2 regions of the Mycetocola sp. CAN_C7 genome follow, and region 2 is predicted to be linked to the other one. Evidence: predicted binding sites of a transcription regulator. Region 2 holds the regulator's gene; the other holds the start of a gene.
What was found. The regulator HrcA, encoded in region 2, represses chaperone genes, less so after heat shock. The targets are predictions, from matches to a motif close to TTNGCACTCGNNNNNNNCGAGTGCNAA.
Positions count from the first base shown of each region.

Region 1: the regulator HrcA is predicted to act here: its motif matches at 8,950-8,976, upstream of groES (co-chaperone GroES).

Region 1 is NZ_JADOUY010000004.1:134,111-149,777, forward strand. Features, by position in the region: gene glmS (glutamine--fructose-6-phosphate transaminase (isomerizing)) at 1-579, shown strand, start outside; gene IWX78_RS10035 (holo-ACP synthase) at 642-1,016, shown strand; gene alr (alanine racemase) at 1,013-2,119, shown strand; gene tsaE (tRNA (adenosine(37)-N6)-threonylcarbamoyltransferase complex ATPase subunit type 1 TsaE) at 2,116-2,598, shown strand; gene tsaB (tRNA (adenosine(37)-N6)-threonylcarbamoyltransferase complex dimerization subunit type 1 TsaB) at 2,702-3,319, shown strand; gene rimI (ribosomal protein S18-alanine N-acetyltransferase) at 3,316-3,804, shown strand; gene tsaD (tRNA (adenosine(37)-N6)-threonylcarbamoyltransferase complex transferase subunit TsaD) at 3,801-4,874, shown strand; gene IWX78_RS10065 (hypothetical protein) at 4,953-5,972, shown strand; gene IWX78_RS10070 (hypothetical protein) at 5,986-6,315, shown strand; gene IWX78_RS10075 (nitroreductase family protein) at 6,319-7,134, shown strand; gene IWX78_RS10080 (SRPBCC family protein) at 7,144-7,617, opposite strand; gene IWX78_RS10085 (class I SAM-dependent methyltransferase) at 7,720-8,907, opposite strand; gene groES (co-chaperone GroES) at 9,052-9,348, shown strand; gene rarD (EamA family transporter RarD) at 9,451-10,446, shown strand; gene IWX78_RS10100 (ABC transporter substrate-binding protein) at 10,597-11,877, shown strand; gene IWX78_RS10105 (TetR/AcrR family transcriptional regulator) at 11,939-12,556, opposite strand; gene IWX78_RS10110 (ABC transporter substrate-binding protein) at 12,704-14,044, shown strand; gene IWX78_RS10115 (carbohydrate ABC transporter permease) at 14,041-14,982, shown strand; gene IWX78_RS10120 (carbohydrate ABC transporter permease) at 14,979-15,667, shown strand, end outside.
Region 2 is NZ_JADOUY010000002.1:478,183-493,849, reverse strand. Features, by position in the region: gene leuS (leucine--tRNA ligase) at 1-2,062, shown strand, start outside; gene IWX78_RS06020 (helix-hairpin-helix domain-containing protein) at 2,176-2,823, shown strand; gene IWX78_RS06015 (ComEC/Rec2 family competence protein) at 3,003-5,225, shown strand; gene holA (DNA polymerase III subunit delta) at 5,274-6,302, shown strand; gene rpsT (30S ribosomal protein S20) at 6,397-6,657, opposite strand; gene lepA (translation elongation factor 4) at 7,022-8,872, shown strand; gene IWX78_RS05995 (DUF1990 family protein) at 8,877-9,530, shown strand; gene hemW (radical SAM family heme chaperone HemW) at 9,561-10,784, shown strand; gene IWX78_RS05985 (DUF4870 domain-containing protein) at 10,798-11,466, opposite strand; gene hrcA (heat-inducible transcriptional repressor HrcA) at 11,675-12,697, shown strand; gene dnaJ (molecular chaperone DnaJ) at 12,777-13,868, shown strand; gene IWX78_RS05970 (16S rRNA (uracil(1498)-N(3))-methyltransferase) at 13,870-14,604, shown strand; gene IWX78_RS05965 (HIT domain-containing protein) at 14,653-15,009, shown strand; gene IWX78_RS05960 (PhoH family protein) at 15,002-15,667, shown strand, end outside.

The DNA of each region.
Region 1 (15,667 bases), on a different contig from region 2:
GTCCGTGGCGCCCAGGCGCCCGCTGTGCTCGCCGAGCAGTCCCGCGAGCTTCTCGACATCCCCGCGAAGATCCGGACGATCCTGGGTGAGAAGGATGTCGTCACCCAGCTGGCACGCTGGATGAGCGACTCCCGCGCCGTGCTCTTCCTCGGTCGCCACGTCGGATTCCCGATCGCGCTCGAAGGAGCGCTCAAGCTCAAGGAACTCGCGTACATTCACGCCGAGGGTTTCGCAGCAGGTGAGCTCAAGCACGGTCCGATCGCCCTGATCGAGCCCGGACAGCCGGTCTTCGTCGTCGTGCCGAGCCCACGCGGCTCGGCGACCATCCATTCGAAGGTCGTGTCGAACATCCAGGAGATCCGCGCCCGCGGCGCCAAGGTGATCGCGATCGCGGAAGAGGGAGACGCATCGGTGCTCCCGTTCACCGACGTGGTCATCCGCATCCCGCTGGCCGCGCCGCTGTTCGAGCCGCTGCTCGCCGTCATCCCGTTGCAGATCTTCGCGATGGAGCTGGCCAGCGCCAAGGGCCTCGACGTCGATCAGCCGCGCAACCTGGCGAAGTCCGTCACGGTCGAGTAGCACGGTCGAGTAGCACGGTCGAGTAGGCATCGTCGCACTCCCGTGAGGGAGAGGAGAGCAGTGTGATCGTCGGCATCGGAGTTGACCTCGTCGACCTCGCGCGATTCGAGCGCGCGGTCGATCGAACCCCGAAGCTTCGCGATCGCCTGTTCGCCGAGAGCGAACGGGACAAGCCGCTGCGCTCCCTGGCCGGCCGCTTCGCCGCAAAAGAGGCGCTCATCAAGGCGCTCGGAAGCTCAGACGGCGTGCGCTGGCTCGACATCACGGTGTCGAACAGCGCTGAGGGCGACCCCCGGTTCGACCTCAGCGGGCAGACCGCCGACGTCGTCGCCGCCCGCGGCATCACGTCGCTCCACCTGTCGATGAGTCACGACGCAGGGGCTGCGATTGCTTTCGTCGTCGCTGAGCGGGCAGACGCACAGGCGGGAGGGTCATGACCGGCTTCCGGCAGGCGCAGATCGACCTCGACGCGGTGACCGCGAACATCCGGCACCTGCGCGCGATAATCGGGACGCCGCACGTCATCGCCGTGGTGAAGGCAGACGCCTACGGTCACGGCGCCGTCCCGGTCGCGCGCGCAGCACTTGCCGGAGGAGCGGACTGGCTCGGGACCGCAGACATCGACGAAGCACTCGCGTTGCGCGCAGCGGGGATCGACGCGCCCCTTCTCTGCTGGCTCCACCCTGCTGGAGCAGACTTCGCCGCTGCTCTCGCCGGATCCATCGACCTCGGTGTGTCTTCGGCGGCGCAGCTCGCCGAGATCGCGGATGCCGCAGGACCTGCCACCGCGCAGGTCCACCTCAAGCTCGACACCGGCCTCAGCCGCAACGGCATAGCCGAAGCCGACTGGGAGGCCACGTTCGCCCACGCCAGTGAACTCGAACGCGCGGGGAAGATCGCGGTGCGGGGGATCTTCTCGCATCTGTCGAACGCCTCAGCGACGGATGACAGGGCGGCGCTCGGGGTCTTCACCCGCGGGCTCGCGCTCGCCGACGCCGCAGGGCTGACACCCGACCTCGTCCACCTCGCAGCGACGGCGGCGGCGATCGACATGCCTGACACCCGCTTCAACACCGTGCGGATCGGCATCGGCATGTACGGCCTGTCGCCGTTCGACGACCGGAGCTCTGCCGCTCTCGGGCTCACGCCGGTGATGACACTGTCCGCCCAGGTCGCCGCCGTACGGCGGGTCGCCGCAGGAAGTGGCGTGTCGTACGACTACACCTACCGCACGACGGACGAGTCGACCCTTGTGCTCGTCCCGCTCGGGTACGCTGACGGCATCCCGCGCCAGGCATCAGGGGCAGGGATCGTGTCGATCGGCGGCCACCACTTCCGGGTCGCAGGCAGGATCGCCATGGATCAGTTCGTCGTCGATGTCGGCAACTGTGCCGTCGCTGTCGGCGACGAGGTCGTCGTCTTCGGGGACCCGGCTGTCGGTGTGGCCTCCGCCAGCGACTGGGCGACGGCGGCGGGGACGATCAACTACGAGATCGTGACACGCATCGGCTCCCGTGTGCAGAGGCGGTATCCGGTGTGATCGACTCCCCGGTCGACGTTGTGATTCACACCGCAGACGACATGCATGACTTCGGGGTGCGACTGGGCCGCGATCTCACTGCCGGTGACCTGCTCGTGCTCACCGGACCGCTTGGCGCGGGCAAGACGACACTGACGAGGGGAATCGGCGAGGGGCTTGGCGTCCGCGGGCCGGTCACCAGCCCGACCTTCGTGCTCGCCCGCACCCACCCCAGCCTCGTCGGCGGACCTCCGCTCGTACACGTCGACGCCTACCGGCTGAGCGAACCGATCGAGCTCGACGATCTCGACATCGACTTCGCCGGCAGCGTCGTCATCGTCGAGTGGGGGCGGAGCCTCATCGACGCCGTGGCATCGGCCTGGCTCGACGTCGAAATCGAGCGTCCAACAGGAGCGTCCGAGTCCGCTGGGACGGATGCCGCCGACAGCGACGTGACCGATGAGCCGCGTCGCGTCCGCATTTTCCGCCACGGGTCCTGACCAGTCCGTCTGCCGGTTCGTCGCTCCGCGACTGCCGGCGCTGAGAGAACCGGTCCTCTCTCGGAGGATCAAGCCCACGCCGGCGACCGCGTAGGCTTGATCCGTGCTTCTCGCCATCGATTCCTCCATCGGCACGTCCGTTGCCGTCGTGGATCGCGACGGCGGGATCCTCTCAGAACTCAGCGTCGCCGACACGATGGGCCATGCCGAGGTCGTCGGGGCGCTTCTCAGGGATGCCATTGCCGACGCAGGCGTCGAGGTGGGCGACCTGTCTGCGGTGGCGTGCGGGATGGGTCCTGGCCCGTTCACCGGACTCCGCATCGGTATCGCGGCGGCCCGCGCCTTCGCGTTCGGCGCAGGAAAACCCGTTGTGCCTCTCGTCAGCCACGACGCCATCGCCTTCGCCTGGTATCGCGAGGGAAACAGCGGAGATCTCCTTCTCACCACAGATGCCCGCAGGCGCGAGCTCTACTGGTCGGCATATTCGGGCGCGGACCCGAGCGGTCTGCCGGTCCGTATCACCGGCCCCGGGCTCGCCAGGCCCGACGACGTGCCGGTCGCGTCAGCGGTGCGTCTCGACGCCGTCGGGGTCTCGTCCGGCGCACTGGGGATGCTCGCCGAACTCACCTGGGCGGCCGGGGCGTCCTTCGCCGCCGACGAACCGCTCTACCTTCGCTCGCCTGACGTGAGCATGTCGACCAGGAAGCGGGTGACGGGATGACCTGGAAACTGCGCGCTGCCACCGTCTCCGACCTGTCCCACATCATGCAGATCGAGAATTCCGTCTTCGCGACAGACGCCTGGTCCGAATCTGCGATGCGCAGCGAACTCGAATCGGCTCACACCCATTACGTGGTGGCGACGGCGCTCGGCGCGCCAGACATCGTGCAGGGCTACGGCGGGATGCTGGCACCGCAGCTGGCAACGGAAGCCGACATCCAGACGCTCGCGGTTGCGCCGGATGTGAGGCGGATGGGGCTCGGGCGGGTGCTGATGCACGCCATGCTCCGGACCGCGAGGGCCGAGGGTGTTCGCGAAGTCTTCCTCGAGGTCAGGGCAGACAACGACGGCGCGCAGGCGCTCTATCGCTCACTCGGATTCGAGTCGATCGGCGTGCGTCCGGGGTACTACCAGCCCGATGACGTCGATGCGATCGTCATGAAGCTCGAACTCACCCGTCAGGGGCCAGCGGTGGGTGTCTCATGAGCGCACCGGGAACACACAGTGGTGCCCCGCTCGTTCTCGGCATCGAGACCTCGTGCGACGAGACCGGAATCGGCATCGTCCGTGGGAAGACACTCCTCAGCAACACCATCGCATCGTCGATGGATCAGCATGCGCGGTACGGCGGCGTCGTACCCGAGGTCGCAGCGCGCGCCCACCTCGAAGCGCTCCTTCCGGCGCTGAACGCAGCCGTCGATGAGGCAGGGGTGACCCTCGATGAACTCGATGCCATCGCTGTGACCAGCGGGCCCGGCCTGTCCGGTGCGCTCATGGTCGGGGTCGGTGCAGCAAAGGCTCTTGCGGTTGCGCTCGACAAGCCGATCTACGCCGTGAATCACCTCGTCGGTCACGTCGGCGCCGACATCCTCGACGAATCAGGGACCCCGTTCGACTACCCGACGATCGCCCTCCTCGTGTCCGGCGGTCACACGTCACTCCTGCTCGTCCGTGACCTCGTCAGCGACGTCGAACTGCTCGGCGAGACCATCGACGACGCGGCCGGTGAAGCATTCGACAAGGTCGCCCGCCTGCTCGGGCTTCCGTACCCGGGCGGCCCGGAGATCGACAGGCTCGCCGCGACCGGCGATCCGACAGCGATCCGTTTTCCGCGCGGGCTCAGTCTTCCGAAGGACCTCGTCCGCCATCGCTACGACTTCTCCTTCTCCGGGCTCAAGACCGCGGTCGCCCGATGGGTCGAGAAGCAGGAAGACCTCGGCAACGAAGTGCCGGTGGCGGATGTCGCGGCCAGTTTCCGTGAAGCGGTCGCCGACGTCCTGCTGACGAAAGCACTCGCAGCGTGCGCTGACCACGGTGTTCCCCGACTACTCCTCGGAGGAGGAGTCGTCGCGAACGCGCGGGTGAGAGAACTCGCAACCCAGCGGGCCGCGGCCGCTGGCGTTGCCCTCCGCATCCCACCGCTCTCGCTCTGCACCGACAACGGCGCGATGATCGCCGAACTCGGAGCGCAACTCATCATGGCAGGGCACGAACCGTCCACCCTGAATTTTTCGGCGGATTCGACGCTGCCGGTGACCGAGATCCAGGTGCGCTGAGGCGTCACTGGCAACGCGCGGTCGCTCGACCGACGGGGGAGCGGCCTCCGGGTTCGCCTCCGGGGTAGTGTTTCAGTCATGTCGAATTCCGGGCTTCCCGAGAACCTCCCAGCGCGTCCCCCGCTTCCACCGCAGGCCGAGAGTCCTGTGCACCCCGACGCGCCACGCTCCCCAGACGAAACGACGCCTCCCACCGGGATCGTATCCCCGGCTGAGAGTGAACGACCGGCCGGCAGCGAGTCGAGTGGAGAACGGCCGAGAGGAAACACCGGATACTCCGGCACAGCCAGCCCGCCACCCAACCCCTACGGCCAGGCCAGGCATGCGCCGCCTGTGCCCCCGTCCTCCGGCCCCCCGTCGCCTGTGCCCCAGCCCTCCGGGCCGTCCTCGTCCAGCTTCGCGCCGCCGAGCAACCCCGGATTCGGTCAGCACCCCCAGCCAGCAGCCGGTCAGCAGGCTCCGCCGCGGTACGGCCAGCAGGCTCCGCCGCGGTATGGCCAGCAGTCACCGCCGGCTTCCGGCCAGCAGCGCCCTCCGGCCTCCGGCCAGCAGGCTCCGCCGCAGAGTGGCCAGCAGGCTCCGCCGCAGTACGGCCAGCAGGCACCGCCGCCGCAGGCCAGACAGGCTCCACCGGCCTCCGGCTACCAGGTTCCCCCGGCCTCCGGTTACCAGACTCCGCCCGCATTCGGCACGCAGGGGCAGCAGGCCCCGCCGCCTTCCGGGCAGCAGGCTCCGCCGCAGTACGGCTCGCAGGCTCCGGCGGCGTACGGCCAGCCGCCGGCGGCGTCCGCCCCGGGCTACGCCCAGACCTACGGGATGCCGCCGCTCGCCGCCGCTGCTCCAGCGAAACCCGCGTCGAGGAGGGCAACAACGGGTCTGGTGCTCGGCGTCATCGGCGTCATCGGTGGCATCATCTTCGGCTGGACTCTTCCGCTTGCCATCGTCGCAATCGTGCTCGGATTCCTTGCCAGAGCGCGTGAGCCCCAGGCCGCAGGGACTGCGCTCGCCGCCATCGTCACCGGCTTCGTCGGCCTTGTCCTCTCTGTCGGCTGGCTGGTGTACAGCGTGGTCACCTGGCTCGCGCTGACCGCGTCGTAGCGAAGAGTCCGTCGTGCCCGTGAAACCCGCCGTGCTGTTCACGGCCGCCACCACCAGTTACCTGGCGAACTGCGTTCTCGGTACAGCCGTCGCCACGGGAACGCTCACGACAGGGCGAGCTCACTGGGTGCACCATGCCCTGTACATTTCCACCGCGACGCTGGCCGGCGCGGCAACCAGCTCGCTGTTCTGGAGCCGCAACCGGGCCGGCTGGCTGCTGCTCCCCGCCGCGGTTCCGCTCATCCTCATTCCCGCCATCAGCTCGCACTCGCGTCGGCACATCGGAACGGCTCTCAGCGCCGCACCGTTCTTCGTGGCGAGCCTCATCAAAGCCTGGAGGTAGCACGTGGAATTTCTCGACGTCGTTCGTCGAAGGAAAACGACCAACGGTCCGTTTCTCCCCGACCCGGTCAGCGAAGAGCACCAGCGGCTCCTCATGGAACTCGCCGGCCGTGCACCGTCGCAGTTGAACAGCCAGCCGTGGCGCTTCGTGATCGTCGAAGAAAAATCGACCATCGAACAGATCGCTGCGATCAGTGGTGAGAGCATGACCGAAGCCATGTCGAACGGCACGTTCTTCGAGCGCTACAAACCGTACTTCCGATTCAGCGCCGAAGAGATGGCGACGAGACGTGACGGGATGCTCTTCGATCGTCTGCCCGCCGCCCTGCGGCCGTTCACGAGCCAGGTCTTCACCTCGCGCGGCCAGAAACTCATGAACACGATGCGAGTTCCGCAGAAGCTCGGCGAAGAAAACCGCAAACTCGTGGCAGGGTCACCCCTGCTGATCGGAGTGATGCTCGACCGGGCGGAGTATCGGCCGGGGGAGCTCTCGTCGTTCTACTCGGTGTTCAGCATGGGCGCGGCGATGGAGAACGTGTGGCTGGCCACCGCGGAACTCGGGATGGGCATCCAGTTCGTGTCGTTCCCCATGGAGGTGCCTGGCAACTGGGCGAAGATCGAGGCCCTCCTGCAGGTTCCCGACAGCCTCGAACTCATGGCGGTCTACCGGCTCGGCTATCTTCCGCCCGAGCAACGGCGCCCAGCGATCGACTGGTCGAGCCACGAGCGCAAGCTCCCGTCTCAGTACGTCTTCCGTGGCACCTGTGAAACGCCTCAGGCCGGGTGGGACACCCCGCAGGGAGCATCCGACCCGGCCTGAGACCAGTGGTCAGCGACCGGTCGCGTCCGGCTCCCGGTCGACGTTGCCTCGCCATGCGCCGGTTTCGAAGCCGTTCGACTCGATCAGTTTCTTGAACTTCTTGAGGTCGTGACCGATCTGGATGTCGTCGACCTGCAGCAGGGCGCCGGCCTTTTCGACGAGGCCCTGTGGCTTCCAGTCGAGCTGCACAGAGATGCGGGTCTCGGCGTCGCTGAGGCGGTGGAAGGTGACGACACCGGCGTGGTCTTCGCCGCCCGTGCTCTTCCAGGCGATCCGCTCGTCGGGGTTCTGCTCGGTGATCTCGGCGTCGAACTCGCGGTTGATCCCGGCGATGGAGACCTTCCAGTGGGTCGAGGTGTCCGTGGTCTGGACGACCTCGTCGATGCCGCTGAGGAACTGTGGGAACGACTCGAACTGGGTCCACTGGTTGTAAGCGGTGGAGATCGGTACTGAGACGTCGATATCGGAGTGGACGGTAGCCATGGGGCATCCTTCTCTCTCGTAGTGGATGGGTCCTCAGCCCATCACGGGCACGATCCGCTGTCGAGGGGGTTGCGACGCGGCCCCCGGGCGTGACAGGGATTGTCACAGCCGTTCGCAGAGCAGAGCGGCGTGCCTTCCATCGACCCGCGTGAGCACGAGAGTGGCGCTGTTCGGGCCCTTGAGACCCATGCGGGTGCGGAACGCCGCCGGGTCGATGTCTGCTCCGCGTTTCTTGACCTCGAGCGTGCCGATTCCGCGTGAGCGGAGTTCGCGCTTGAGCGTTCGTTCGTCGAGCGCGAAACGCTCGAGCACCCGGAACCCGGTCGCGAACGGAGTCGTCCCCTCCCTGTCGCCGGTCAGGTATGCGATGCCGTCGCTGAGCATGCGGGCGTCGAGCGAGCGCGCGACATCGCCGATCAGCCGCGCCCGAATCACAGCGCCGTCCGGCTCCCAGAGATACGCGCCGAGCGGGCCGCCGTCGACGTCCTCACTGTCTGCCGCTGCGTGCATCTCGTGACTTCCGGCAGCATCGAGAACGAGGGCAGACCGCCGGATGCCGATCCGGGCGAGTGCGCCGAACCAGAGCCCGAGCTCGACCACCTGCCCGTCGACGCTTACCCACTGCGCTTCGGCCTCATCGGGGATCAGGTCGCGGTCAAAGCCGGGCCCGAGCTTGACCCCGGTCGGCCGGGTCGCTGCGGCCTCGAAGACCAGGTCGAGTGAGGGGGTGTAATCGGCGTACCTGGTCAGCCGCGACGTGTTGGCGTGGCCGGCCGTGCGTCTCGCCGGGTCGAAATAGAGAGCGTCGAATCGGGTCAGATCGACGTCTTCCGCCGCCCGATGCTCGACGCTCGACGATTCGAACGGGGCGAGGTTGTAGCTCGCCACCGTCGCGGTCACCTCGTCCACATCGACGGCGGTGACCTGGAGCCCCAGTGCAGCGAACGCCATGGCGTCCCCGCCGATCCCGCAGCCGAGGTCGGCGACGTTCGTGAGTCCGGCGCGCTCGAAACGGCCGGCGTGGAGCGCGGCGACGCGCAGCCTGGTCGCCTGTTCGAGACCGGCTTCGGTGAACAGCATCCGCGATGCGAAGTCCCCGAACTTGGAACGTGCCTTCACTCGCAGGCGAGCCTGGGTGAGGACGGCAGCGACGAGGGCGGGGGAGTGGCCGGCCGCACGGAGCCGGGACACGGCGGCGACGGGGTCTCCGCCGGTGTCGGAACCGGAGACATCGTCGAGGAGGGTCAGGCCGTCCGGTGTCAGCAACGCGAGGAGCTCGGCTCTTTCCATCCCGCAAACCTACCAAGCGCTGCCACCCCGGCGGTCGCCCGATTGGCACTCACGTTGCGAGAGTGCCAGCGGATGCCTAGACTGGCGTTAGCACTCTCGATGTGAGGGTGCTAACTCAAGTCTTAGTTCAGAAAGAGGTCAACCGTGTCGGTCTCCATCAAGCCGCTCGAGGATCGCATCGTCATCAAGCAGGTCGACGCCGAGCAGACAACTGCTTCAGGTCTCGTCATCCCTGACACCGCCAAGGAGAAGCCCCAGGAGGGCGTCGTCGAAGCAGTAGGCCCCGGCCGCATCGACGACAACGGCAACCGCGTTCCGCTCGACGTCGCCGTCGGCGACAAGGTCATCTACTCCAAGTACGGCGGAACCGAAGTGAAGTTCGACGGCCAGGACTACCTGGTTCTCTCGGCTCGCGACGTTCTCGCTGTGGTGGTCCGCTAAGGACCGCACGTTTTACGCGAACGAATCCCGGATGGCGGAAACCATCCGGGATTCGTCCGTTTAACCGACGGGAGCATGGGGCACAGCGAGTAGCATCGACGGGTGCCTGCCGCCTCTGACCCCGCCGATCTCGATGTCGTTACCGGCGGTGTCGCGGTCGCAGCCGACCAGGAACCCGCCCGTCTGAATCGCGCGGGACTGGCATCCGCTGTGACCGCATATACCCTCTGGGGTGGCCTGCCGCTCTACTTCCTGCTCCTGGCGCCAACGGGGCCGTTCGAGCTGGTCGCCGCCCGGGTGATCTTCTCCCTGATCTTCTGCGCCCTCCTGCTCACCGTCACCCGGGCGTGGAAGCCGTTCATCCGGCTGTTCCTCACCCCGCGGATCAGTTTCACCATGGCGCTCGCCGGCGCATTGATCTTCGTCAACTGGCAGACCTACGTCTACGGCGTGCTCAGCGACCAGGTGGTCGAGGCGGCGCTCGGCTACTTCATCAATCCGATCGTCACCGTGTTCCTCGGCGTCTTCTTCCTGCGCGAACGGTTGCGCCTGATCCAGTGGATCTCGGTCGGCATCAGCATCGTCGCCGTTCTCGTCCTCGCCATCGGTGCGAACGGCGTGCCTTGGATCGCCCTCATCCTCGCCTTCTCGTTCGGCTTCTACGGCTACATCAAGAAGCGGGTCGGTCAGCGAGTGGATGCCGTCGCCGGGCTCACACTCGAAACGGCGTGGCTGTTGCCGGTGGCCGTCGTGCAACTCGTCATCGTCGGAGTCACCAGCGGCCTGACGATCGGCACCATCGGGCCATGGCACACGGCACTTCTCATCGGTACCGGGGTCGTCACCGCCGTTCCCCTGCTGTTCTTCGCTTCGGCATCGAGACGGCTTCCGCTCGTCTGGATGGGGTTCATCCAGTTCTTCGCTCCGGTCATTCAGTTTCTCGTCGGAGTGCTGGTGCTGCGTGAAGAGATGCCGATCGAACGCTGGATCGGGTTCGGACTGGTCTGGATCGCCCTCGTCGTTCTGATGGTCGATATGGCGGCCAGCGCGCGACGCTCGGCGCTCCGGCGCAATAAAACGTCTCAGTCGCGGCTCTGATCGCGGGAAAAGATCACGGACTGTAACGATTGCGCCCCTGTTACACGGATGTAACCCGGATGTATTGTTCGCCGACGGTTGCTCGAATAGGTTGGCACAACGACAGTACAGAGCACTGTCCTTTGGATACGACACACAGCAAGGAGCAACATGGGCGTTTTCACCCGGGCTACGGCCTCCCGCTCACGCACCCGCACAGCCACTCTCAGTGGGCTTGCATTCCTCGGAGCCAGCGCGCTGGTTCTCACCGGATGCTCGGCCCCAGGCGGAGGCGACGGCGGGGGCAACGAGCCGCCAGCAGGCGACCTGACCCTCAAGATCGGAACGCAGCTGCCCCAGACCGGAAACCTGGCATTCCTCGGCCCGCCCGAAGAAGCAGGTGTCGGACTCGCCGCCAAGGAGATCAACGACGCTGACCTTGGCATCGAGATCGATGTCGAGTACGGCGACTCAGGCGACACCGACAACAAGGCATACGCCACCGAGGTTCCGCGACTGCTCCAGGCGGGTGTCTCGGCCATCATCGGTGCGGCATCCAGTGGTGTCACGAAGCTGTTCATCGACGAGGTCACCGGTGCAGGCGTCATCAACTTCTCCCCGGCGAACACGTCGGCCGACTTCACCACGTGGGACGACAACGGACTGTTCTGGCGAACAGCTCCCAGCGACGTTCTGCAGGGCGAGGTCCTCGGTAACCTCATCGCCGAAGACGGCAAGGAAACCCTTGGCATCCTCTACCTGAACGACTCATACGGAACCGGCCTCGCCCAGTTCACCACTGAAGCGTTCGAGGCAGCTGGCGGCGAGGTCGTCGAGGAGCAGTCATACAACACCGGTGACACCTCGTTCGACGCGCAGATCAGCGCGCTGACAGCGGCCAACCCCGACGCGATCGCCCTGATCGCGTTCGAGGAGACGAAGACGATCGTTCCTGCTCTCTCCGGTTACCCGGCAGAGAACCTGTACTTCGTCGACGGCAACCTCGCTGACTACTCGGCCGATTTCCCGGCAGGCACCCTCACGGGCGCCAAGGGAACGCTCCCGGGCCTCGACACTGCTTCGCTCGGTGACTTCACCGACCGGCTGCAGGAGTTCTGGCAGGGTGAAGGCAACGACGAGCTGAAGGACTTCAGCTACGCGGCCGAGTCCTACGACGCCGTTGTTCTCATCGCTCTCGCTGCCATGGTGGCCGGATCGACCGAGGGCGCCGACATCGCCGAGAAGCTGCAGGAAGTTTCCGGCGGCGCGGGCGAAGGTGAGAAGTGCGGCACGTTCACCGAATGTGCTGAGCTGATCAACGAGGGTACGACCGTTGACTACGACGGTAACTCCGGCCCGATCACGTTCGATGAGAACGGTGACCCGACCGAAGCGACCATCGGTATCTTCCAGTACCTGGAAGACAACACGTACGAGCGCATCGCGAACTAAGTACATGACAAGCAGGGCCACGGGAAACCGTGGCCCTGCTTGTCGTTAACCGGGATTGTGGTCAGGCCCCGGATGCGTCGCGGGTCAGCAACTGCAGGTAGTCGCGCAGGCACGCAGCAGTGTCGATCGCATCCGGCTCGAGGAGCCACTGGGTCTGGATGCCGTCCCAGAGGGCGACGAGGGATGCGGCGGCGCGGCTGGAATCGACTCCGGGTCGCAGGAGGCCGTCTCGCTCCATCCCTTCGAACACCTCGACGTAAGCTCGGCGGAGATTGTGGAACCGGGTGACGAAGAAGTCCCGACCGGGGTGGGCTGCGGTCAGCGATTCGGCGCAGAGCACGGTGTAGAGCTCCATCACGCCCGGGTACTCCTCGTTGTACGCGGCCTGCCGCACCACCGCATCGATGAATGTCTCGTCCAGGTCAGGGGGAGTCGTGCCGTCTCCCGTGATCGAATCACGCCAGTTGAGGACGGCGAACAGCAGATCCTGTTTCTTCGGGAAATAGTGCAGGAGACTCGTCTGGCTCATGCCGACGAGGTCGGCGACGTCCTGGAGGGAGCCGCTCCTGTACCCCTGGGCGGCGAAGACCGTGTGCGCGGCCGCGACGATGGAGCGGCGGCGTTCAGCCGATTTGGCGTACGGTCCGCGGCGAGCCGCACCAGCCTCGTTCATGCTCATGGCGACAGCGTACCGCCGGTCGGGACCGACTGAGACGAAATTCGAGTATCTGCTCGAAGTCTGTGCTAGCGTCGAAAAACCGGTCCCCGGGCATGCCACCGCCTGGCGGCGGCATACGACTGTTCCGCCACGACGAAGTGAAGGCACATGACACCACTCACACGACGCCAACTCCTCGGCGCAGGGTTGAGCACCGCGGCCATCGCCGTGCTCACCGGATGCGCGACACCGGGCACCGTCTCGGTCAATTCAGCTCCGACGGTTGCTCCGGCTGCCGGTGGAGAGAAGATCACCCTCACCTACTGGGCCTGGCTCAAGGACCTCCAGAAGGTCGCTGACGTCTGGAACGCCTCGCATCCGAATGTCCAGGTCGAAGCCGTCTGGATCCCCGGCGGAAACGACGGCGGATACCAGCGGCTGTATGCGGCGCTCGCCGCAGGTGGAGGGCCGGACATCGGTCAGGTCGAGATGCGCTCCATTCCCGAGTTCATGCTGGTGAACGGCCTCGTCGACCTGTCACGGTACGGAGCTGACGAGTACGCATCGCTGTACGACCAGACGTTGTGGAGCCAGGTGAGCTACGTGGACGGTGTCTACGGCATCCCGCAGGACTCCGGTCCGATGGCGATGTTCTACCAGCCTGAGGTTCTCGCGACGGTGGATGGATCCGCACCGTCGACCTGGGACGACTGGGCTGCGCTCGCCCGCGAACTACGCGGGGCAGACGCGTACATCGACTGCTTCCCGCTCGCAGACGCGTCGTTCTTCGCTGCCATCGCCACGCAGGCCGGCGCGAACTGGCTGCGCGCTGACGACGACGGCTGGGTGATCAACATGACCGACGAAGCCACCCTGGGCGTCGCACGCTTCTTCGACGCCGCCATCGACGACGATCTCGTCGAGACCGGGTACGGGGCGTACTCGCCCGCGTGGTTCGCCGCGGCCGCGGACGGCCAGATCGCCTCCGTCGTCACGGCCAGCTGGGGCGACGCCCTCATCGAGGGGGTGAGCAACGGCTCGGGCAAGTGGGAGGTCGCGCCGATGCCGACCTGGGGAGACACCGGATTCGGCTCGAGTTACCTGGGCGGGTCGACCGCGGCTGTCTTCGCCAACAGCGCCCATCCGAAAGAAGCACTCGAGTTCGCGGTGTGGATGACCACCTCGCAGGAGGGCATCGACGCCATGATCGAGAACAGCGGAATCGGCTGGTCGCCGTCACCCGACGTGATCGGTTCGAAGCGTGAAGAGCCGTCCGAGTTCTTCAGCGGACAGCGCTACAACGAAGAAATCTTCGTTCCGGCGACCGAGCAGCAGAACTCCGACTGGTCGTGGTGGCCGACCACCCAGCAGTCCTTCAACATCCTCAGCGACGGTTTCCGCCGCAAGGCATCCGGAACCTCACTGGTCGACTCGATCGCCACCTCCGAGCAGCTCATCATGAAATCTTTCGAGAACAAGGGTCTCAGCATTCGCAAGGAGGAGTCATGACCTCGACGATCGAACGCCGCGCTGGCGAGCGCCCCGCCGCAAAACGGGGTGCCAGGATCGCAGCGACGACGCGCGCACCGTGGATGCTTCTCGCCCCGTTCCTGGCGCTGTTCGTGCTCACCTTCCTCCTCCCGATCGTCGTTGCGATCGGCTCGAGTTTCACGAAGGTCACTCGGCGAGGCCTCTTCGGTGAAGAGGGCGTGACGAGCGAATTCGCCTGGTTCAGCAACTACGCCCAGGCGCTCGCCGACGGCAACTTTCTGGCATCCATCGGCCGGATGCTGTTGTTCGGTGTGGTTCAGGTGCCCGTGATGATCGTGCTCTGCACTGTCCTCGCGCTCATGCTCGAGTCCGCTTCGGCGAAATGGCCGGGAGTCTTCCGGGCCGCGTACTTCCTGCCGTACGGAGTCCCAGGTGTGATCGCCACGATCCTCTGGTCGTTCCTCTATGTTCCCGGGCTCTCACCGCTGTTCGACATCGCCGGACTGTTCGGGCTGACCCCGGACTTCCTTGGTGCGAACACCGTGCTGTGGTCCATCGCGAACATCGTTCTGTGGAGTTACACCGGCTACAACATGCTCATCATCGTCGCGCAACTGAAGTCGATCCCGGTCGAACTGTACGAAGCAGCGAAGGTGGACGGTGCATCGACCCTGCGGTTCGCGACCAGCATCCAGCTCCCGTTGATCCGACCGGCCCTGCTGCTCACCACCGTGTTCTCGATCATCGGCACGCTGCAACTGTTCGCGGAGGCGCAGGTATTGCAGTCAGTGGCCCCGGCCATCGACAGCCAGTACACGCCCAACCTCAGCGCGTACACGACAGCGTTCGCGTACAACGACTACAACGTCGCCGCCGCCCAGGCCGTGCTCATCGCTGTCGTCGCCTTCGCCCTCTCCTTTACCTTCCTGAAACTGACGAACAGGAAAAAGTCATGACCGCACCGACGACCGTGTCCACTCGGCAGACGACCGTCGATCCGTCGGCGACGAACGCGAACGATCAAGCGAAGCGCAGGCGCACCCGAACGAACCGCGCATCGACGATCATCGTCACCGGCATCCTCACGATCGTGGCGTTGTACTTCCTCGTTCCCGTGTACTGGGTCGTCGTTGCGGCGACGAAGTCGACGGAGGACCTGTTCTCCACCTACGGGTTCTGGTTCGCTCCGACGATCTCGCTGTGGGAGAACCTCGGCCAGGTGCTGAGCTACGACGACGGCATCTTCGTCCGTTGGTTCGCGAACTCGGTGCTCTATGCCGGGGTGGGCGCGCTCCTTGCCACCTACTTCGCCGCAGCGGGCGGGTATGCGCTGGCGAAGTACGAATTCAAAGGACGCAACCTCGTCTTCGGAACGATCCTCGGAGGCGTCCTCGTGCCGGGAACGGCGACGGCACTGCCGTTGTTCCTCCTGTTCAGCCAGATGGGCATCGCGAACACTTACTGGAGTGTGTTGCTCCCGTCGCTCGTCTCACCGTTCGGACTGTTCCTCTGTCGCATCTATGCGCAGGCCACGGTGGATTCGTCCCTCGTCGAAGCGGCGCGTATCGACGGTGCGGGGGAGATCCGGATCTTCCACACCATCGGACTGAAGATTCTCACCCCGGCGCTCGTGACCGTGTT
Region 2 (15,667 bases):
CGTCAACTGGTGTCCGTTCGACCAGACAGTGCTCGCGAACGAGCAGGTTGTCGACGGTCATTGTGAGCGCTGCGGCAACCTCGTCACCAAGAAGAAGTTGACGCAGTGGTACTTCCGGATCACCGATTACGCCGACCGGCTCATCGACGACCTCAAACAGCTCGAAGGCGCCTGGCCGACCAAGGTCGTGAGTATGCAGCGCAACTGGGTCGGGCGCTCGACGGGTGCTGACGTCAACTTCGTCATCGAGGGCAGGGCGGAACCGGTTCCCGTGTACACGACGCGCCCTGACACGCTGTACGGCGTGACGTTCATGGTCGTCGCCGCCGACTCCGAGCTGGCGGCCGAGCTCGTCGAGGACACGTCGGACGAGATCAAGGCGGCGTTCACCGAGTACCTCGACCGGGTCAAGGGTGAGACCGACATGGACCGGCTGAGCACCGAACGCGAGAAGACCGGTGTATTCCTCGGTCGCTACGCGACCAACCCGCTCAACGGCGAACGCCTCCCGATCTGGGTCTCCGACTACGTTCTCGCCGATTACGGGCACGGCGCGATCATGGCAGTGCCTGCGCACGACCAGCGCGACCTCGACTTCGCCCGGGCATTCGATCTTCCTGTGCGTGTGGTGGTCGACACCAACCAGCCGGTGACCGGTGCCATCCCGGTCCTCGTCGACGGCGAACTGCCAGACGACCTGCCACTCACCAACCCCGCAGACACCGGCGAGGCACTGGTCGGACCCGGCCGTCTGATCAATTCAGGGCCGTTCAACGGGCTGAGCAAGAACACGGCGATCGCGAAGATCACCGATGCGCTGAAAGCATCCGGATTCGGCACGCCTGCCAAGAACTACCGCCTGCGCGACTGGCTGATCTCACGGCAGCGTTACTGGGGCGCCCCGATTCCGATCATCCACTGCACCGTGTGCGGCGAAGTTCCTGTGCCAGAGGACCAGCTCCCCGTTCAGCTGCCGCCGGCTGATGGCCTCGACCTGCAGCCGAAGGGGACCAGCCCGCTCGGAGCCGCCGAGGACTGGATCAACGTGCCGTGCCCGCGCTGCGGGGCGGCGGCGAAGCGCGACTCCGACACGATGGACACCTTCGTCGACAGCTCCTGGTACTACCTGCGGTACCTGAACCCGCAGTCCGACACCATGGCGTTCGACCCGCGCCAGGCCGACAAATGGGCTCCGGTCGACCAGTACGTCGGCGGTGTCGAGCACGCCATCCTGCACCTGCTCTATTCGCGCTTCATCACCAAGGTGCTCTACGACCTCGGTCACCTCGGTTTCACCGAACCGTTCACCTCCTTGCTCAACCAGGGCATGGTGCTCATGGACGGTTCGAAGATGTCGAAGAGCCGGGGCAACCTCGTCGAGTTCGCCAGCGAGCTCGAGCAGTACGGTGCGGACGCGCTTCGGGTCACGCTGGTCTTCGCCGGACCGCCCGAAGACGATATCGACTGGGCAGATGTGTCCCCGGCCGGGTCCGCGAAATTCCTCGCACGAGCCTGGCGCGTCGCCCACGATGTCACGAGCGCCCCTGACGTGGTGTGGAAGACCGGGGATGCTGCGCTGCGCCGGGCCACGCACCGATTCCTCGCCGATGCACCCGGCCTGGTCGAATCGTTCAAGTTCAATGTCGTCATCGCCCGGCTGATGGAACTCGTGAACACCACGAGAAAGGTCATCGACACCGGTGCAGGGCCTGCGGATGCTGCGGTGCGCGAGGCAGCGGAAGTCACCGCAGTCGCCCTCAACCTGTTCGCGCCGTACACGGCTGAAGACATGTGGCACCAGCTCGGTTACGAGCCCACCGTTGCGCACGTGCTCTGGCGCAAGGCGGACCCGACACTCCTCGTGGAGGAATCAGTGACCTGTGTCGTGCAGGTCGACGGCAAGGTACGCGACCGGCTCGAGGTTTCGCCGAAGATCGGATCAGACGAACTCGAAGCACTCGCCCGCGCATCCGCCGCCGTCCAGCGGACGATCGGGGACCGGTCGGTCGTCAACGTCGTCGTGCGTCCCCCACGGGTCGTGAGTATCGCAACGAAGCCGTAACATCCAGCGTGACGCCGGCGCCCGTCCCTGCACAGGGGCGGGCGCTTCGTGCGCTCTCCCCAGTTCGACGCCCCACCGCTCGGCGGGCCCTTCTGAACGGTTAGCTGGGCGACATGGCCAGGCATGCCCCTGCGCGGTCGCCCGGAAGCCGTGTCGCCGAGCGTCTGCCTTTCGCGTCGCGCCGTTCGTCCGGCATCCGTCTCGGCGTCGGAGCGCTCGTGCTGCTGCTTCTCGGCGGACTCGTCGCCGCTGTGGTCGTGACCCTCTCCGGAGGGGCAGGACAGGTGACCACCCTGCCTGATTCAGGAACACCGACCGCCACGGCGAGTGCACCATCGGGTGCCGTCGTGTACATCCATGTCCTTGGTGCCGTCTCGAGTCCAGGGGTCTACCGGTTCCGGGACGGTGATCGCGTGGTCGACGCCATCGCCGCTGCGGGGGGATACACCGCTGAAGCCGACCCTCAGGCCGTGAACCTGGCGCGATTTCTCAGCGACGGCGAACAGATTCTTGTCCCTGTCCGTGGTGCCGCGCCTCCGCCCGGCGAGGCCGCTCCTGGCGGCGAAGGGGCACAGGTGAATCTCAACACGGCGACCAGCTCAGAACTCGAGACTCTTCCGCGGATCGGTCCGGCCATGGCCGAGCGCATCATCGCCTGGCGAGATGAAAACGGGGGTTTCACGAGTGTCGACGATCTCCTCGGGGTGGCGGGTATTGGCGACAAGACCTTCGAAGGCCTCCGCGACCTGGTCACGGTATGACACCCGCGCTCCGGATCGTACTTTCGGCCGGATCAGCATGGCTGACAGCTGTCGTGCTGGTCGGCATTCCAGGTGCTGCGGCTGGTACCGCGGTGGCGGCGTTCTTCGCGGCGGCTGCGTGTACCGGCGTCGTGGTGCTCCGACAGCGGTCGAGCCGGCGCGATGATCCGAGTGCCGAAGTGAGCTCACTCCGCCTGGCCCTCGTCGCTCTGGCGCTTCTCGGGACCGCGCTCGCTGCGACGGCCGTCGCCGCCAGGGCGGATGCCCGCACACCGCATCCGCTCGTCGAGGCGTCAGACGCGGGGCGGACCGTGACGGTGATCCTGGACGTGACCGAGAAGTCGGTGATCGAGGAACGGGGCGGTCGTTCGGTATGGGACCGGTCCGGCGGCGCCGGGGAAAACGACGAGGACGGCACTGCCCAACGAATTCGCGGGACTCTCACCACCCTGAGCATCGGGGAGCAACGGTGGCGCACGGCGGTACCCGCACTCGTTTTCGCGACGGTCGACGACGAGCGACCGGTGGCCATCGGCAGTGCCGTCGAGGTAGTGGCCGTTCCTCGACTGACCGACCCCGGCGACGGCGCCGCCGTGCTTCTCTTCGCCAGTCGACCGGTATCCGTGCTGTCAGGCCCCCCGTGCTATCTGGCCTGGGCGCGGGACCTGCGGGCAGGTTTCGTCTCGGCGGCGGCCTCCCTGCCGGGGAACGGCGGCTCGCTGATACCCGGCCTCGCAGTCGGTGACACCACTGCGGTGAGTGCCTCACTCGACGATGCCATGAAATCGAGTTCGTTGAGCCACCTCACCGCAGTGTCCGGGGCGAACTGTGCGGTCATCGTGGCGGTGCTCGTCGGCCTGCTGTCGGTGTGCGGAGCATCCCGGGCGGCACGGATCAGCGGCGCCCTGGTCGGTCTCGGACTGTTCGTCGTGCTGGTCACACCGGAGCCGAGCGTGGTTCGGGCCGCACTCATGGCCCTCGCCGTGCTGATCGCGCTCGGCGCCGGCCGACCTCACGCCGGGCTGCCCGTTCTGAGCCTGGTCGTCCTCGTGGTCGTGGTCGCCGACCCGTGGCTGTCACGCAGCTACGGCTTCGTGCTCTCTGCCCTCGCCACCGCCGGGCTGCTGCTACTCACCCGCCCGCTGACCCGCTTGCTCTCCGCTGTGCTGCCCCGCTGGTTGGCTGCGGCATTCGCCCTGCCGATGGCGGCGCAGATCGCCTGCCAGCCGGTGCTCATCCTCCTCAACCCGGCGCTCCCGGTCTTCGGCGTCCCCGCGAATCTGCTGGCGGCGCCAGCGGCCCCGCTCGCGACGCTCCTGGGACTCGCGGGGTGCATCCTGCTTCCCGTCAGCGGACCATTGGCCGGGCTTCTGCTGTGGCTCGGCTGGCTCCCGGCCAGCTGGATCGCCGGAATCGCCACAACGGTGCACTCGCTACCGAACCCGTCCCTGCCGTGGCTTCCCGGAGCAGCAGGGGCGATCAGCCTCGCCGCGCTCACCGTGGTCGCCGTCGCCGGGGGCGTTGCCCTGAAACGCGGGAAGCGGTTCCTCGCCGGGTGCTGCCTGGCCGGGCTGGTGCTCGCGACAGGCGGCTACGCGGGAACTCTCGCCGCACAGCGCATCGGGCCGTCTCTGGCGATGCCGGACGACTGGAGCCTTGCCGCCTGCGATGTCGGCCAGGGCGATGCGATCGTGGTGCGGAGCGCAGGGGCGGTTGCGCTCATCGACACCGGCGCGGAGCCTGCCCCGGTCGCGGAGTGCCTGGAGCTGCTGTCGATCGACCGGCTCGACCTGCTCGTGCTCACCCACTTCGATCTCGACCACGTCGGAGGGGTGCGAGCCGTGATCGGCCGCGCAGCCGAGGTACTCACCGGCCCGCCACAAAACGCCGCAGACGAACGGATGCTCGCCGAGCTGGCTGCTGGCGGTGCCGTCGTCCGAGGAGTCAGTTCCGGCGATGAGGGCCGGTTGGGCGCCGCGGGCTGGCGGGTGCTCTGGCCGCCGCCGCGATCCGCTTCGCTCTGGGAGGGGAACGCGGCGAGCGTGACACTCGTTATCGAACCGGACCACCCCGATGGCATCCGCGGTCTCTTCCTCGGCGATCTCGGCGGACGGGAACAGGCCCGCATCGTCGCCGGCCACCGGCTCGGTGGTCCTGTCGATCTCGTGAAGGTCGCCCACCACGGGTCCGCCGATCAAAGTCCGGGTATCTACGAGGCTGCTGCCGCCCGGATCGGGATCGTGTCGGTCGGGGCAGAGAACGGGTACGGGCATCCGACCCCTTCGATCCTTGCCGTGCTCGCCGAGGTGGGCACCACGCCCTTCAGGACCGACCGGTGCGGGCTCGTCGTGGTCGGAGGAACCGCATCGGAACCGGCTGTCTGGACGGAACGGGCCTGCTGAGGAGGGTCGGAGGTCACCGGTAGTCTTGTCGAGGAAGGTAGGTGAACCGTGGCAGCTGCGCGTGGTACGACCACCGCGAAGGCGGCGTCGAAGGTCGCTATTCCCCAACTGGGCTGGAACTCCGTTCGCCCGGCCCCCGTCGTCCTCGTCTCGGGCACCCAGGGTTTCCTCGCCGACCGGGCCATCCGGTTGCTCCGCGACTACCTCAAAGCCGAAGATCCCAGCCTCGAGGTGAACGACATCGAAGCCGACAGCTATGCACCCGGCGAGCTGATCACCCTCGCAAGCCCCTCTCTGTTCGGCGAGCCGCGGCTGATCCGGGTGACCAACGTCGAGAAGTGCTCCGATTCATTCATGGCCGAAGCGCTCGCCTACCTGGAGTCGCCTGCCGAGGGCGCATACGTCGTTCTGCGGCATGCCGGGGGAGTCCGGGGCAAGAAGCTCCTCGATGCGGTCCGGGCCAGCAAGGCATCCGCCATAGAGGTGGTCTGCGCCGAGTTGAAGAAGGAGTCCGAGAAGTACGATTTCGCGGCGGCCGAGTTCAAGACAGCGGGCAAGCCGATCCGGCCGGCGGCACTTCGCGCGGTGGTTTCGGCCTTCGCAGACGATCTCGCTGAGCTCGCCGGCGCCTGCGCCCAGCTCATCGCCGACAGCGGTTCAGAAATCACCGAAGCCACGGTCGACCGCTACTACGGCGGGCGGGTGGAGACCAACGCTTTCGCGGTGGCGGACGCCGCGATCGCCGGCCGGTACGCCGAAGCCCTTGTCGGACTGCGCCACGCCCTCGACTCGGGAGCAGACCCGGTGCCGATCGTCGCCGCGTTCGCGAGCAAACTCCGGACGATGGCGAAGATCCAGGGCGGGCGCGGGTCGTCCGGTGACCTCGCACGGCAGTTCGGTCTGGCACCCTGGCAGGTGGACCGCGCACGCCGTGATCTTTCGGGCTGGACCGATCAGGGCCTCGGGCGGTGCATCCAGATGCTCGCTGAAACCGACGCGAACGTCAAGGGTGGCGGGCGCGACCCGGTTTACGCTCTGGAGCGAATGATCCACACCGTGGCCGGGCGCGGTCGCTGATCGAAACGGTGCCGTCGGCATCGGCCGTCGAGGGAGCATCGGGGTACACAAAAGGCCCCGCAGTAGCGGAGCCCTGTGTGAAAAGACGTGCTGCTTAGAGTGCAGCGACCTTCTTGGCGAGAGCCGACTTGCGGTTCGCTGCCTGGTTCTGGTGGATGACGCCCTTGCTCACGGCCTTGTCGAGCTTCTTCGCGGCGGTCTTGAGAGTTGCCTCTGCCTTGACCTTGTCGCCGGCGACGATGGCCTCGCGGGCCTGGCGGACGACGGTGCGGAGCTGGCTCTTGATCGCCTTGTTGCGCTCCGTTGCCTTCTTGTTGGTGCCGATTCGCTTGATCTGCGACTTAATGTTTGCCACGTTTATACGCTTCCGTTGTGTTCGAATGGGAGTGCCGCTGGGCGAGAGAGGGCGCTTTGCGGCGAAAATCGTGCGGGGCGACCCACACGCAAGTCAAGGAGCAACGATACCAGCCTCTGGGGCATTCTCTGAAATCTGTCGCGAGCGAACCGCGAACTGCGGCTGGGGGTGGTTCGGATGCCGCCCGACTCGCGGCCCCTTCATCCGTCACAAGCTGCGGCTATGCGCCCACACCGCCCTCGTTCGGGACGGATGAACGGATGTACGGCATCCGTTGCCTGCACCGCAGGATCACCTCACTTGCGGTTCGTGGGACAATAGGGAGTTAGTCCATTCCCATCGAGCAACAAACCCTGAGGAACGCGTGAGCCCCAAAGCTGCGAAGGCACTCGAGCCTGCCGCTACCGACCCATCGTTCATCCGCAACTTCTGCATCATCGCGCACATCGACCACGGCAAGTCGACGCTCGCCGACCGGATGCTCTCCGTCACGGGGGCCGTCTCCGATCGCGACATGCGCGCGCAGTATCTCGACCGGATGGACATCGAACGCGAACGCGGCATCACCATCAAGAGCCAGGCCGTGCGGATGCCGTGGGAGCTCGATGGCCAGACCTACGCGCTCAACATGATCGACACCCCCGGCCACGTCGACTTCACCTACGAGGTGTCCCGATCGCTCGCCGCGTGTGAGGGCGCGATCCTCCTTGTCGACGCCGCCCAGGGGATCGAAGCGCAGACGCTCGCGAACCTGTACCTGGCGATGGAGAACGACCTGGAGATCATCCCCGTCCTCAACAAGATCGACCTTCCGGCCGCCGACCCGGAGAAGTACGCCAAGGAACTGGCGAATCTCATCGGCGGTCGACCCGAAGACGTTCTGAAGGTGTCGGGGAAGACCGGCGTCGGCGTCGAGGAGCTCCTCGACCGCGTCGTGCAGAAGATTCCGAACCCGGTCGGCGACCCCAACGCACCGACGCGCGCCATGATCTTCGACTCGGTCTACGACACCTACCGGGGCGTCATCACCTACGTCCGGATGATCGACGGCCACCTCAGCCCGCGCGAACGCATCCAGATGATGTCGACACGGGCCGTTCACGAATTGCTCGAAATCGGGGTCAGCTCGCCTGAGCCCGCCCCGACGAAAGGCCTCGGTGTCGGCGAGGTCGGGTACCTCATCACCGGGGTGAAGGACGTGCGCCAGTCGAAGGTCGGAGACACGGTCACCACCGCGACGAAGCCGTCGACCCAGGCGCTTCCCGGTTACACCGACCCGAAACCGATGGTGTTCTCCGGTCTGTACCCGATCGACGGCAGCGACTACCCGGTGCTCCGCGACGCCCTCGACAAGCTCAAGTTGTCTGACGCGTCGCTCAACTACGAGCCGGAGACATCCGTCGCCCTCGGGTTCGGGTTCCGGTGCGGCTTCCTCGGACTTCTGCACCTCGAGATCGTCACCGAACGTCTCGAGCGCGAATTCAACCTCGACCTCATCGCCACGGCACCGAGCGTCACCTACGAAGTCACCACCGACGACAAGAAGATCATCACGGTGACGAACCCGAGCGAGTTCCCCGGCGGCAAGATCGCGTCGGTTGAGGAGCCGATGGTGAAGGTCGGCATCCTCTCGCCGAAGGATTACGTCGGCACGATCATGGAACTCTGCCAGGGCAGGCGAGGAACCCTGCTCGGCATGGAATACTTCGGTGAAGACCGGGTCGAGCTGCGCTACACGATGCCTCTCGGCGAGATCGTCTTCGACTTCTTCGATCATCTCAAGAGCCGCACCCAGGGTTACGCATCACTCGACTACGAGCCGTCCGGTTCGCAGAGCGCCGACCTCGTCAAGGTCGACATCCTGTTGCAGGGTGAACAGGTCGACGCGTTCAGTGCGATCGTGCACCGCGAAAAAGCCTATGCATACGGCCTGCTGATGACCGAACGTCTGAAGAAACTCATCCCTCGGCAGCAGTTCGAGGTGCCGATCCAGGCTGCCATCGGGGCCAGGATCATCGCCAGGGAATCGGTCCGCGCCATGCGCAAGGACGTTCTCGCCAAGTGCTACGGCGGCGACATCAGCCGCAAGCGCAAACTGCTCGAGAAGCAGAAAGAGGGCAAGAAGCGTATGAAGATGGTCGGCAGGGTCGAGGTCCCCCAGGAGGCGTTCATCGCCGCACTGTCCGGGGAGACCGAGACGAAAGACAAGAAGTAAGCGGATGCGCCGGAGCAACTTCGAAGACCAGCCCGTCGACTATGCGGCGGTCGGGGCGACACAGGCCCACGACCTGATGACCTACCCGCCGCGCGGCTTCACACCGTATGAGGCGTCCATCAGGCTCGGCAGCGGGGTCGAGCGTTTCGAGTCGGCGACCGCATCCCTGCTGAGCTGGGACGTGCTTCGCGGTGCAGGACTCGACGTTCTCGAGGTCAAGGCCGAGGCCGGACAGCGATACGGCGGGATCCGATACGCCGAAGACGGAACAGCCCTCGAACCCATCGCCGTGTCCGGCGAGCAACGGTTCGCGGCCGACGGCACGCCATATGTGGCGTCGGGGTCCACGGCCCGTCTCCGCGGGCATGTCGGGGCGTTCCGGATGGACGAACGGGTGCGGATCGTCTACGTCGTCGAGGAACCCACATCGGTGTCCTTCGCGTACGGGACCGTCGGCGCCCACCGCGTGAGCGGCGAGGAGTCGTTCCGGGTCGAGCGACGCGACGACGACTCCGTCTGGTTCGAGGTGCGCTCGTTCACGCGATCCGTCTCCCTGCTCTACCGCCTCGTCCCGCCACTGGTGAAGGCCAGGCGCAAGAAATTCACCACCGCATTCCTGCGCTCCCTCTCGCCGCTGTGGTCGACCCCGACGGCCTGACGTGAACCGCATCCCCTTCCGGTCTCCCTGATGGCCGGGCCCCAGCCCATCGCCGACCCGGCGCCCCTCGATGGCGCCCTTCCGGCATCCGTACTCGACGGCGCATCGGATCGGATGCTGTCGGTCTATCTGCACGTTCCTTTCTGCCGGGTGCGGTGCGGCTACTGCGATTTCAACACCTACACGGCCACCGAGCTGCGTGGGGCGAAACAGTCGGATTACGCGTCGGAGGCCGCAGCCGAGGTCGCTTTCGCCGGTGCCACCCTCCGCGCCACCGGGTTCTCCGACCGACCCGCAGGCACCGTGTTCTTCGGCGGAGGCACCCCGACCCTCCTGCCGGCGACCGACCTGGTGCGGATGCTCGATTCCGTTCGCGACTCGATCGGCATCGCCGCGGGAGCCGAAGTCACCACGGAGGCGAACCCGGACTCCGTCGACGCCGAGTACTTGGCGACCCTCGCGGACGCAGGATTCACGCGTGTCTCGTTCGGGATGCAGTCAGCCGTTCCCCACGTGCTCGCCACTCTCGAACGCACCCACGATCCCGATCGGGTGCCTCTCGTCGTCGACTGGGCACGGCGGGCAGGACTACAGGTCAGTGTCGACCTGATCTACGGAACACCGGGGGAGAGCATCGACGACTGGTCGGCATCCGTCGATGCGGCGCTCAGCACCCATCCCGACCATCTGTCGGCGTACTCGCTCATCGTCGAGGACGGCACGAAACTGGCACGTCAGATCCGGTCAGGCCTCGTCGCCCGACCGGATGAAGACCTGCAGGCCGATATGTACGAGCTCGTCGACGCACGGCTCGCGGCCGCAGGGTTCGACTGGTACGAGGTCAGCAACTGGGCGAAGGGGGCCGAGTTCCGTTCGCGTCACAACCTCGCCTACTGGCGTAGCCAGGACTGGTGGGGAATCGGGCCTGGGGCGCACAGCCACATCGGGGGTGTGCGGTGGTGGAACGTGAAGCATCCGGCTGCGTATGCCGCCAGGATGAGCGAGGGCCTGTCACCCGGAGCCGGACGTGAGACGCTCGATGCCTCGACCAGGGAACTCGAACGGGTTCTCCTCGAGGCCAGGACGCGGGAGGGGATCGCAATCCCATCGCTCGCCGCAGAAGCCAGGACGGCTGTGGCGGGACTGATCGCAGACGAGCTCGTGAACGCCGAAGCCGCCCTGCGCGGAACAGTGGAACTGACCCTGCGCGGGCGGCTTCTCGCGGACGCGGTCGTCCGCAGGCTGACCGAATGAACCGGTCGGTTGCTTACTTCACCATCCGGAAGGCGAAGAAGTAGCGGTACGCCTCGCCGTTGTTGACCTTGACGCCGCCGATGATGCCGAAGATGATTCCGAGTACTCCGACGATCCAGGCCAGCGGGTAGAGCAGGAAGCCGATGAGCACGAAGGCGAGGATCGTGCCGACGATGTAGAGTCCGACAACGAAGATCGTCACGGTGAGCTGGAAGTTCAGGGATTCCTTCGCCTCCTGGCGAGTGAACGGTCCGCGGTCCTTGAACACCAGGAAAATGATGAGCGGAGCGATCCACCCAGCGGTTCCGGCGCCGAGGAACGCACCGAGTGCGCCACCGAAGTGAGCGAACGACGCCCACTGCTTGTCTTCTGCCTGCGTGAGCGGTGCTCCTGCCTGCTGCTGCCCCTGGTAGCCGTACTGGGGAGGCTGCTGGCCGGGCTGAGGCTGTTGGCCATACTGCTGCTGGCCATAGGGCGGCTGCTGCCCCTGGTAGGGAGCCTGTTGGCCCTGGTGCGGCTGCTGACCGCCATAGGGCTGCTGCGGCTGCTGACCGCCATACGGCTGCTGCGGCTGGCCACCGTATGGCTGCTGCGGTGCCTGGGGCTGCTGCGGTGGCTGGGGCGCCTGCTGCGGCTGGTTCTGGGCGGGATCAACCGGGGGTTGCGCGTTGGGGTCGGTCATGGCCAAGCCTTTCGATCGGTGGCGCTGATGCACTGTGCGCCCGTCCATACGCGTTCCTGCTGAGGAACTGTCGTGGCGGGCTTGAGCTAAAAGTACTGCTGTTCAGGGCGTTCGGCAATTACCTCCCCCGCGAGGCGCGCGCTAGAATTGGCACTCAGGGTCTTGGAGTGCCAAAGGTTCGAGGCCGGTTCAGCGGGAGGAGGGGCACATGGTTTCCGAGAGAAGCCTCGAAGTCCTCCGCGTTATCGTGCAGGACTATGTCGCCAGCCGTGAGCCCGTCGGGTCGAAAGCCATCGTCGAGCGGCATTCATTCGGCGTCTCCGCCGCGACGATCCGCAACGACATGGCGCAGCTCGAAGAGGAAGAACTCATCTCTGCTCCTCACACGTCGTCCGGACGGGTGCCGACAGACAAGGGCTACCGCCTCTTCGTCGATCAGCTCGCCGATCGCAAACCACTGTCGCCGGCGCAGCGGGAAGCCATCGAAACGTTCCTCGGCCAGTCGGTCGGACTGGATGACGTTCTCCTGCGAACCGTGCGTCTGCTGTCGCAGATCACGAACCAGGTGGCGATCGTGCAGTATCCCTCCTTCGCCCGGGCGCAGGTTCGTCATGTCGAGCTCGTCGGCCTGACCGAACACCGTCTGCTGACCGTGCTCATCACCGACACCGGGCGGGTGGAGCAGCGCGTTGTCGAGATCGAACATCCGGTCGACGCCCCACGCCTGGAGCGCTTGAAGGGTCGGCTCAATGCGAGACTGGGTGGAACGAACGTCGACGCATCTTCGGCGATCCTCGACGCCATTCGCACCGAATCCGAGCAGGAAGACGAACTGCTCGTCGCCCGAGTCACCCACGCCCTGGCCGAACAGTTCGACGAGTACCGGCACGACAAACTCGTCATGGCCGGAGCCGCAAACCTCGCCCGCACGGAGGACGACTTCACCGGAAGCATCTACCCGGTGCTCGAGGCCCTCGAACAACAGGTGGTGCTTCTGCGGTTGTTCGGCGAGATGGCGGTCGATCTGAACGGGGTATCGGCGTCGATCGGCCGGGAGAACGCGTCGTTCGGGCTCGGGGAAACCTCGATCATCGCGAGCAACTATCGTTCCTCTGCTGGCGAACTTGCCAGACTCGGCGTGCTCGGACCGACGAGAATGGATTACTCCAACAATCTTGCAGCCGTCCGAGCGGTCGCGCGATACCTGTCGCACCAGCTCGGCGACAACTGACCTGCTGGACTCGGCACAGCTCACCATCCCCCCGGTCGTTTCCCGAGCACAACGACGACCCCACGACGAAAGGCCTTGAGTGGCTGACCATTATGAAGTTCTCGGAGTGTCGCGCGAAGCGACCACAGACGAGATCAAGAAGGCGTATCGACGCCTCGCGCGCGAGCTGCACCCCGATGTGAATCCCGGTGCAGAGGCATCCGAACGGTTCAAGGAAGTCACCCACGCATACGACGTGCTCAGCGACGCCAAACAGCGCCAGCAGTACGACATGGGCGGATCCGGCGGAATGGGCGGCGGGTTCGGCGGGTTCGGCGACATCTTCGACACCTTCTTCGGCGGTCAGCAGCAACGCGGACCCAAATCGCGTCGTGAACGCGGCCAGGACGCGCTCCTGCGGGTCGAGGTGGACCTCGCCGAAGTCATCTTCGGCACCCATCGCGACCTCGAGGTCGACACCGCGGTTCTCTGTGACACCTGCCAGGGATCCTGCTGCCAGCCGGGCACCTCGCCGATCACGTGCGACATCTGCCGCGGTACCGGCTCGATCCAGCGCGCCGTCCGCTCGCTTCTCGGCAACGTCATGACCTCGACCCCGTGCGGCACCTGCCGCGGGTACGGGACGGTCATCCCCAACCCGTGCGTCACCTGCCAGGGTCAGGGGCGCGTGCGCGATCGCCGTACGGTTCCCGTCGATATCCCGGCGGGAGTCGACACCGGACTCCGCCTGCAGATGCCGGGCAGCGGCGAGATCGGTCCGGCCGGCGGCCCGCACGGCGACCTCTACCTCGAGATCAAGGTGCGCAGCGACGATCGGTTCAGCCGCAACGGCGACGATCTGCTCTGCACCCTCGACGTGCCGATGACGGATGCCATCCTCGGCGTCACGACAACCATCAACGCCCTCGACGGTGACGTCGACGTCGAGTTGAAGCCGGGTGTTCAGAGCTCCGAGGTGCTCACCGTCAAGGGGCGGGGAGTCACGAAGTTGCGCGGTAACGGGCGAGGAGATCTTCGGATCGGCGTGCAGGTGGTCACCCCCACCCGCCTCGACCACCGTGAGCGCGAACTGATCAAGACCTTCGCCGCGGGGCGCGATCAGAAGGGTGCCCAGCTCGGTTCATTCCAGCAGGGACTGTTCTCGAAGCTGCGCGACCGCTTCCTCGGCTGACATGAGCAGCCTCTACCTGCGGGAGGACCTCGACGGCACCACCGTCGGGGCTCTCGTCGACCTCACCGGTGCCGAGGCGAAGCACGCAGTGACCGTGAACCGGTCGCGCGTCGGTGACGAGATCCTGATCGGCAACGGCCGGGGACTGATCGCGACGGGCAGGATCGAATCCACCGAACCGGGAACGGTCGGCGTTCGGATCTCCTCCGTCGAGAGCGAGCCGGAGCCCACGCCCCGTCTCGTGCTCGTGCAGGCTCTCGCGAAGGGTGATCGCGACGAGATGGCCGTGCAGGCCGCAACCGAACTCGGAGTGTCAGCGATCCTCCCGTGGGCAGCCTCTCGCAGCGTCTCCCGTTGGGAGGGTGCCAAGAAAGAGAAGGGCCGTTCCCGGTGGGAGACCATCGTGCGGGAAGCGTCCAAGCAGTCGATCCGCTTCTACGTCCCCGAGGTCGGTCCACTCGCGACGAGCGCGGACCTTGAAAGGCTGGCCGCGACATCCCGGGTTCTTCTCCTCGACCCGACAGCAACGGATCGGCTCAGTGCGCTCGCCCCGGACCCGGACGGCAAGGACCTGCTGCTCGTGGTCGGCCCTGAGGGTGGGATCAGTGGCCATGAACTCGACGCGCTCTCCGCCGCGGGCGCCGAACGGGTACGGCTCGGAAACACGATCCTCCGCACGTCCTCAGCGGGACCTGCTGCGATCGCGGTGCTCAACGCGGCCCTCGGACGCTGGTGAGCGGCTTCCCGGCACCCGCGCGTCGCCGGGGCTTCGTAGGATAGGACCATGTCGACGACCGAACCCAGCATCTTCAGCCGAATCATCGCGCGCGAGATTCCCGCCACCATCGTCGGTGAGACCGACCGGCTCATCGCGATCAACGACATCGCGCCGAAAGCCCCGGTCCACATCCTCGTCATCCCCAAGACCGGGAAGTTCGCCACCGTCGCCGAGCTGGCCGCGGGTGATCCGGCCCTGCTGGCCGAGCTCATCGCTTTCGCCCAGGAGCTTGCAGACCCACACGGCGGGCAGTTCCGTCTCATCTTCAACACCGGCGAACGCGCAGGACAAACCGTTTTCCACGTTCATGCTCACGTACTCATCGGCGACCTCGGAGAGGATCCACGTGCCGAAAATGAATGATCCGCTACTTCCCGCCGATGACCAGGACATCCGTCCGGATATCGCTGAGGCAAAGCTGCATGTCGACGGCGTCGCGATGGTGCGACTCCTCGGGGCGCAGGATCGTCTCCTGACGACCATCGAAAAGCAGTACCCGTCTGTCTCGCTCCACGTCCGGGGAAACGACATCACCCTCACCGGTGACGCAGCGCAGGTCCGCGCGGCCGAGAGTCTGATCGCCGAACTGATCGACATGGTCAGGCAGGGCCAGGATCTGGAGCCTGTGGAGGTTCTCTCGTCAGCACGCATCCTCGAAGACGGTTCGGGCAAACCGGCCGACCTTCTCGGGCAGGCCATCCTGACGTCGCGTGGCAAAAGCATCCGTCCGAAGACGCTCGGCCAGAAGGAATACGTCGACGCGATCGATGAGAACACCATCGTGTTCGGGATCGGCCCGGCCGGAACCGGCAAGACCTACCTCGCCATGGCCAAGGCCGTGCAGGCGCTCCAGCGCAAAGAGGTCGAACGGATCATTCTCACGCGTCCAGCCGTGGAGGCGGGGGAGAGGCTCGGGTTCCTCCCTGGCACTCTGACCGACAAGATCGACCCCTACCTGCGCCCGCTCTTCGACGCGCTCAACGAAATGATGGATCCCGAACTGGTGCCGAAGCTTCTCGCC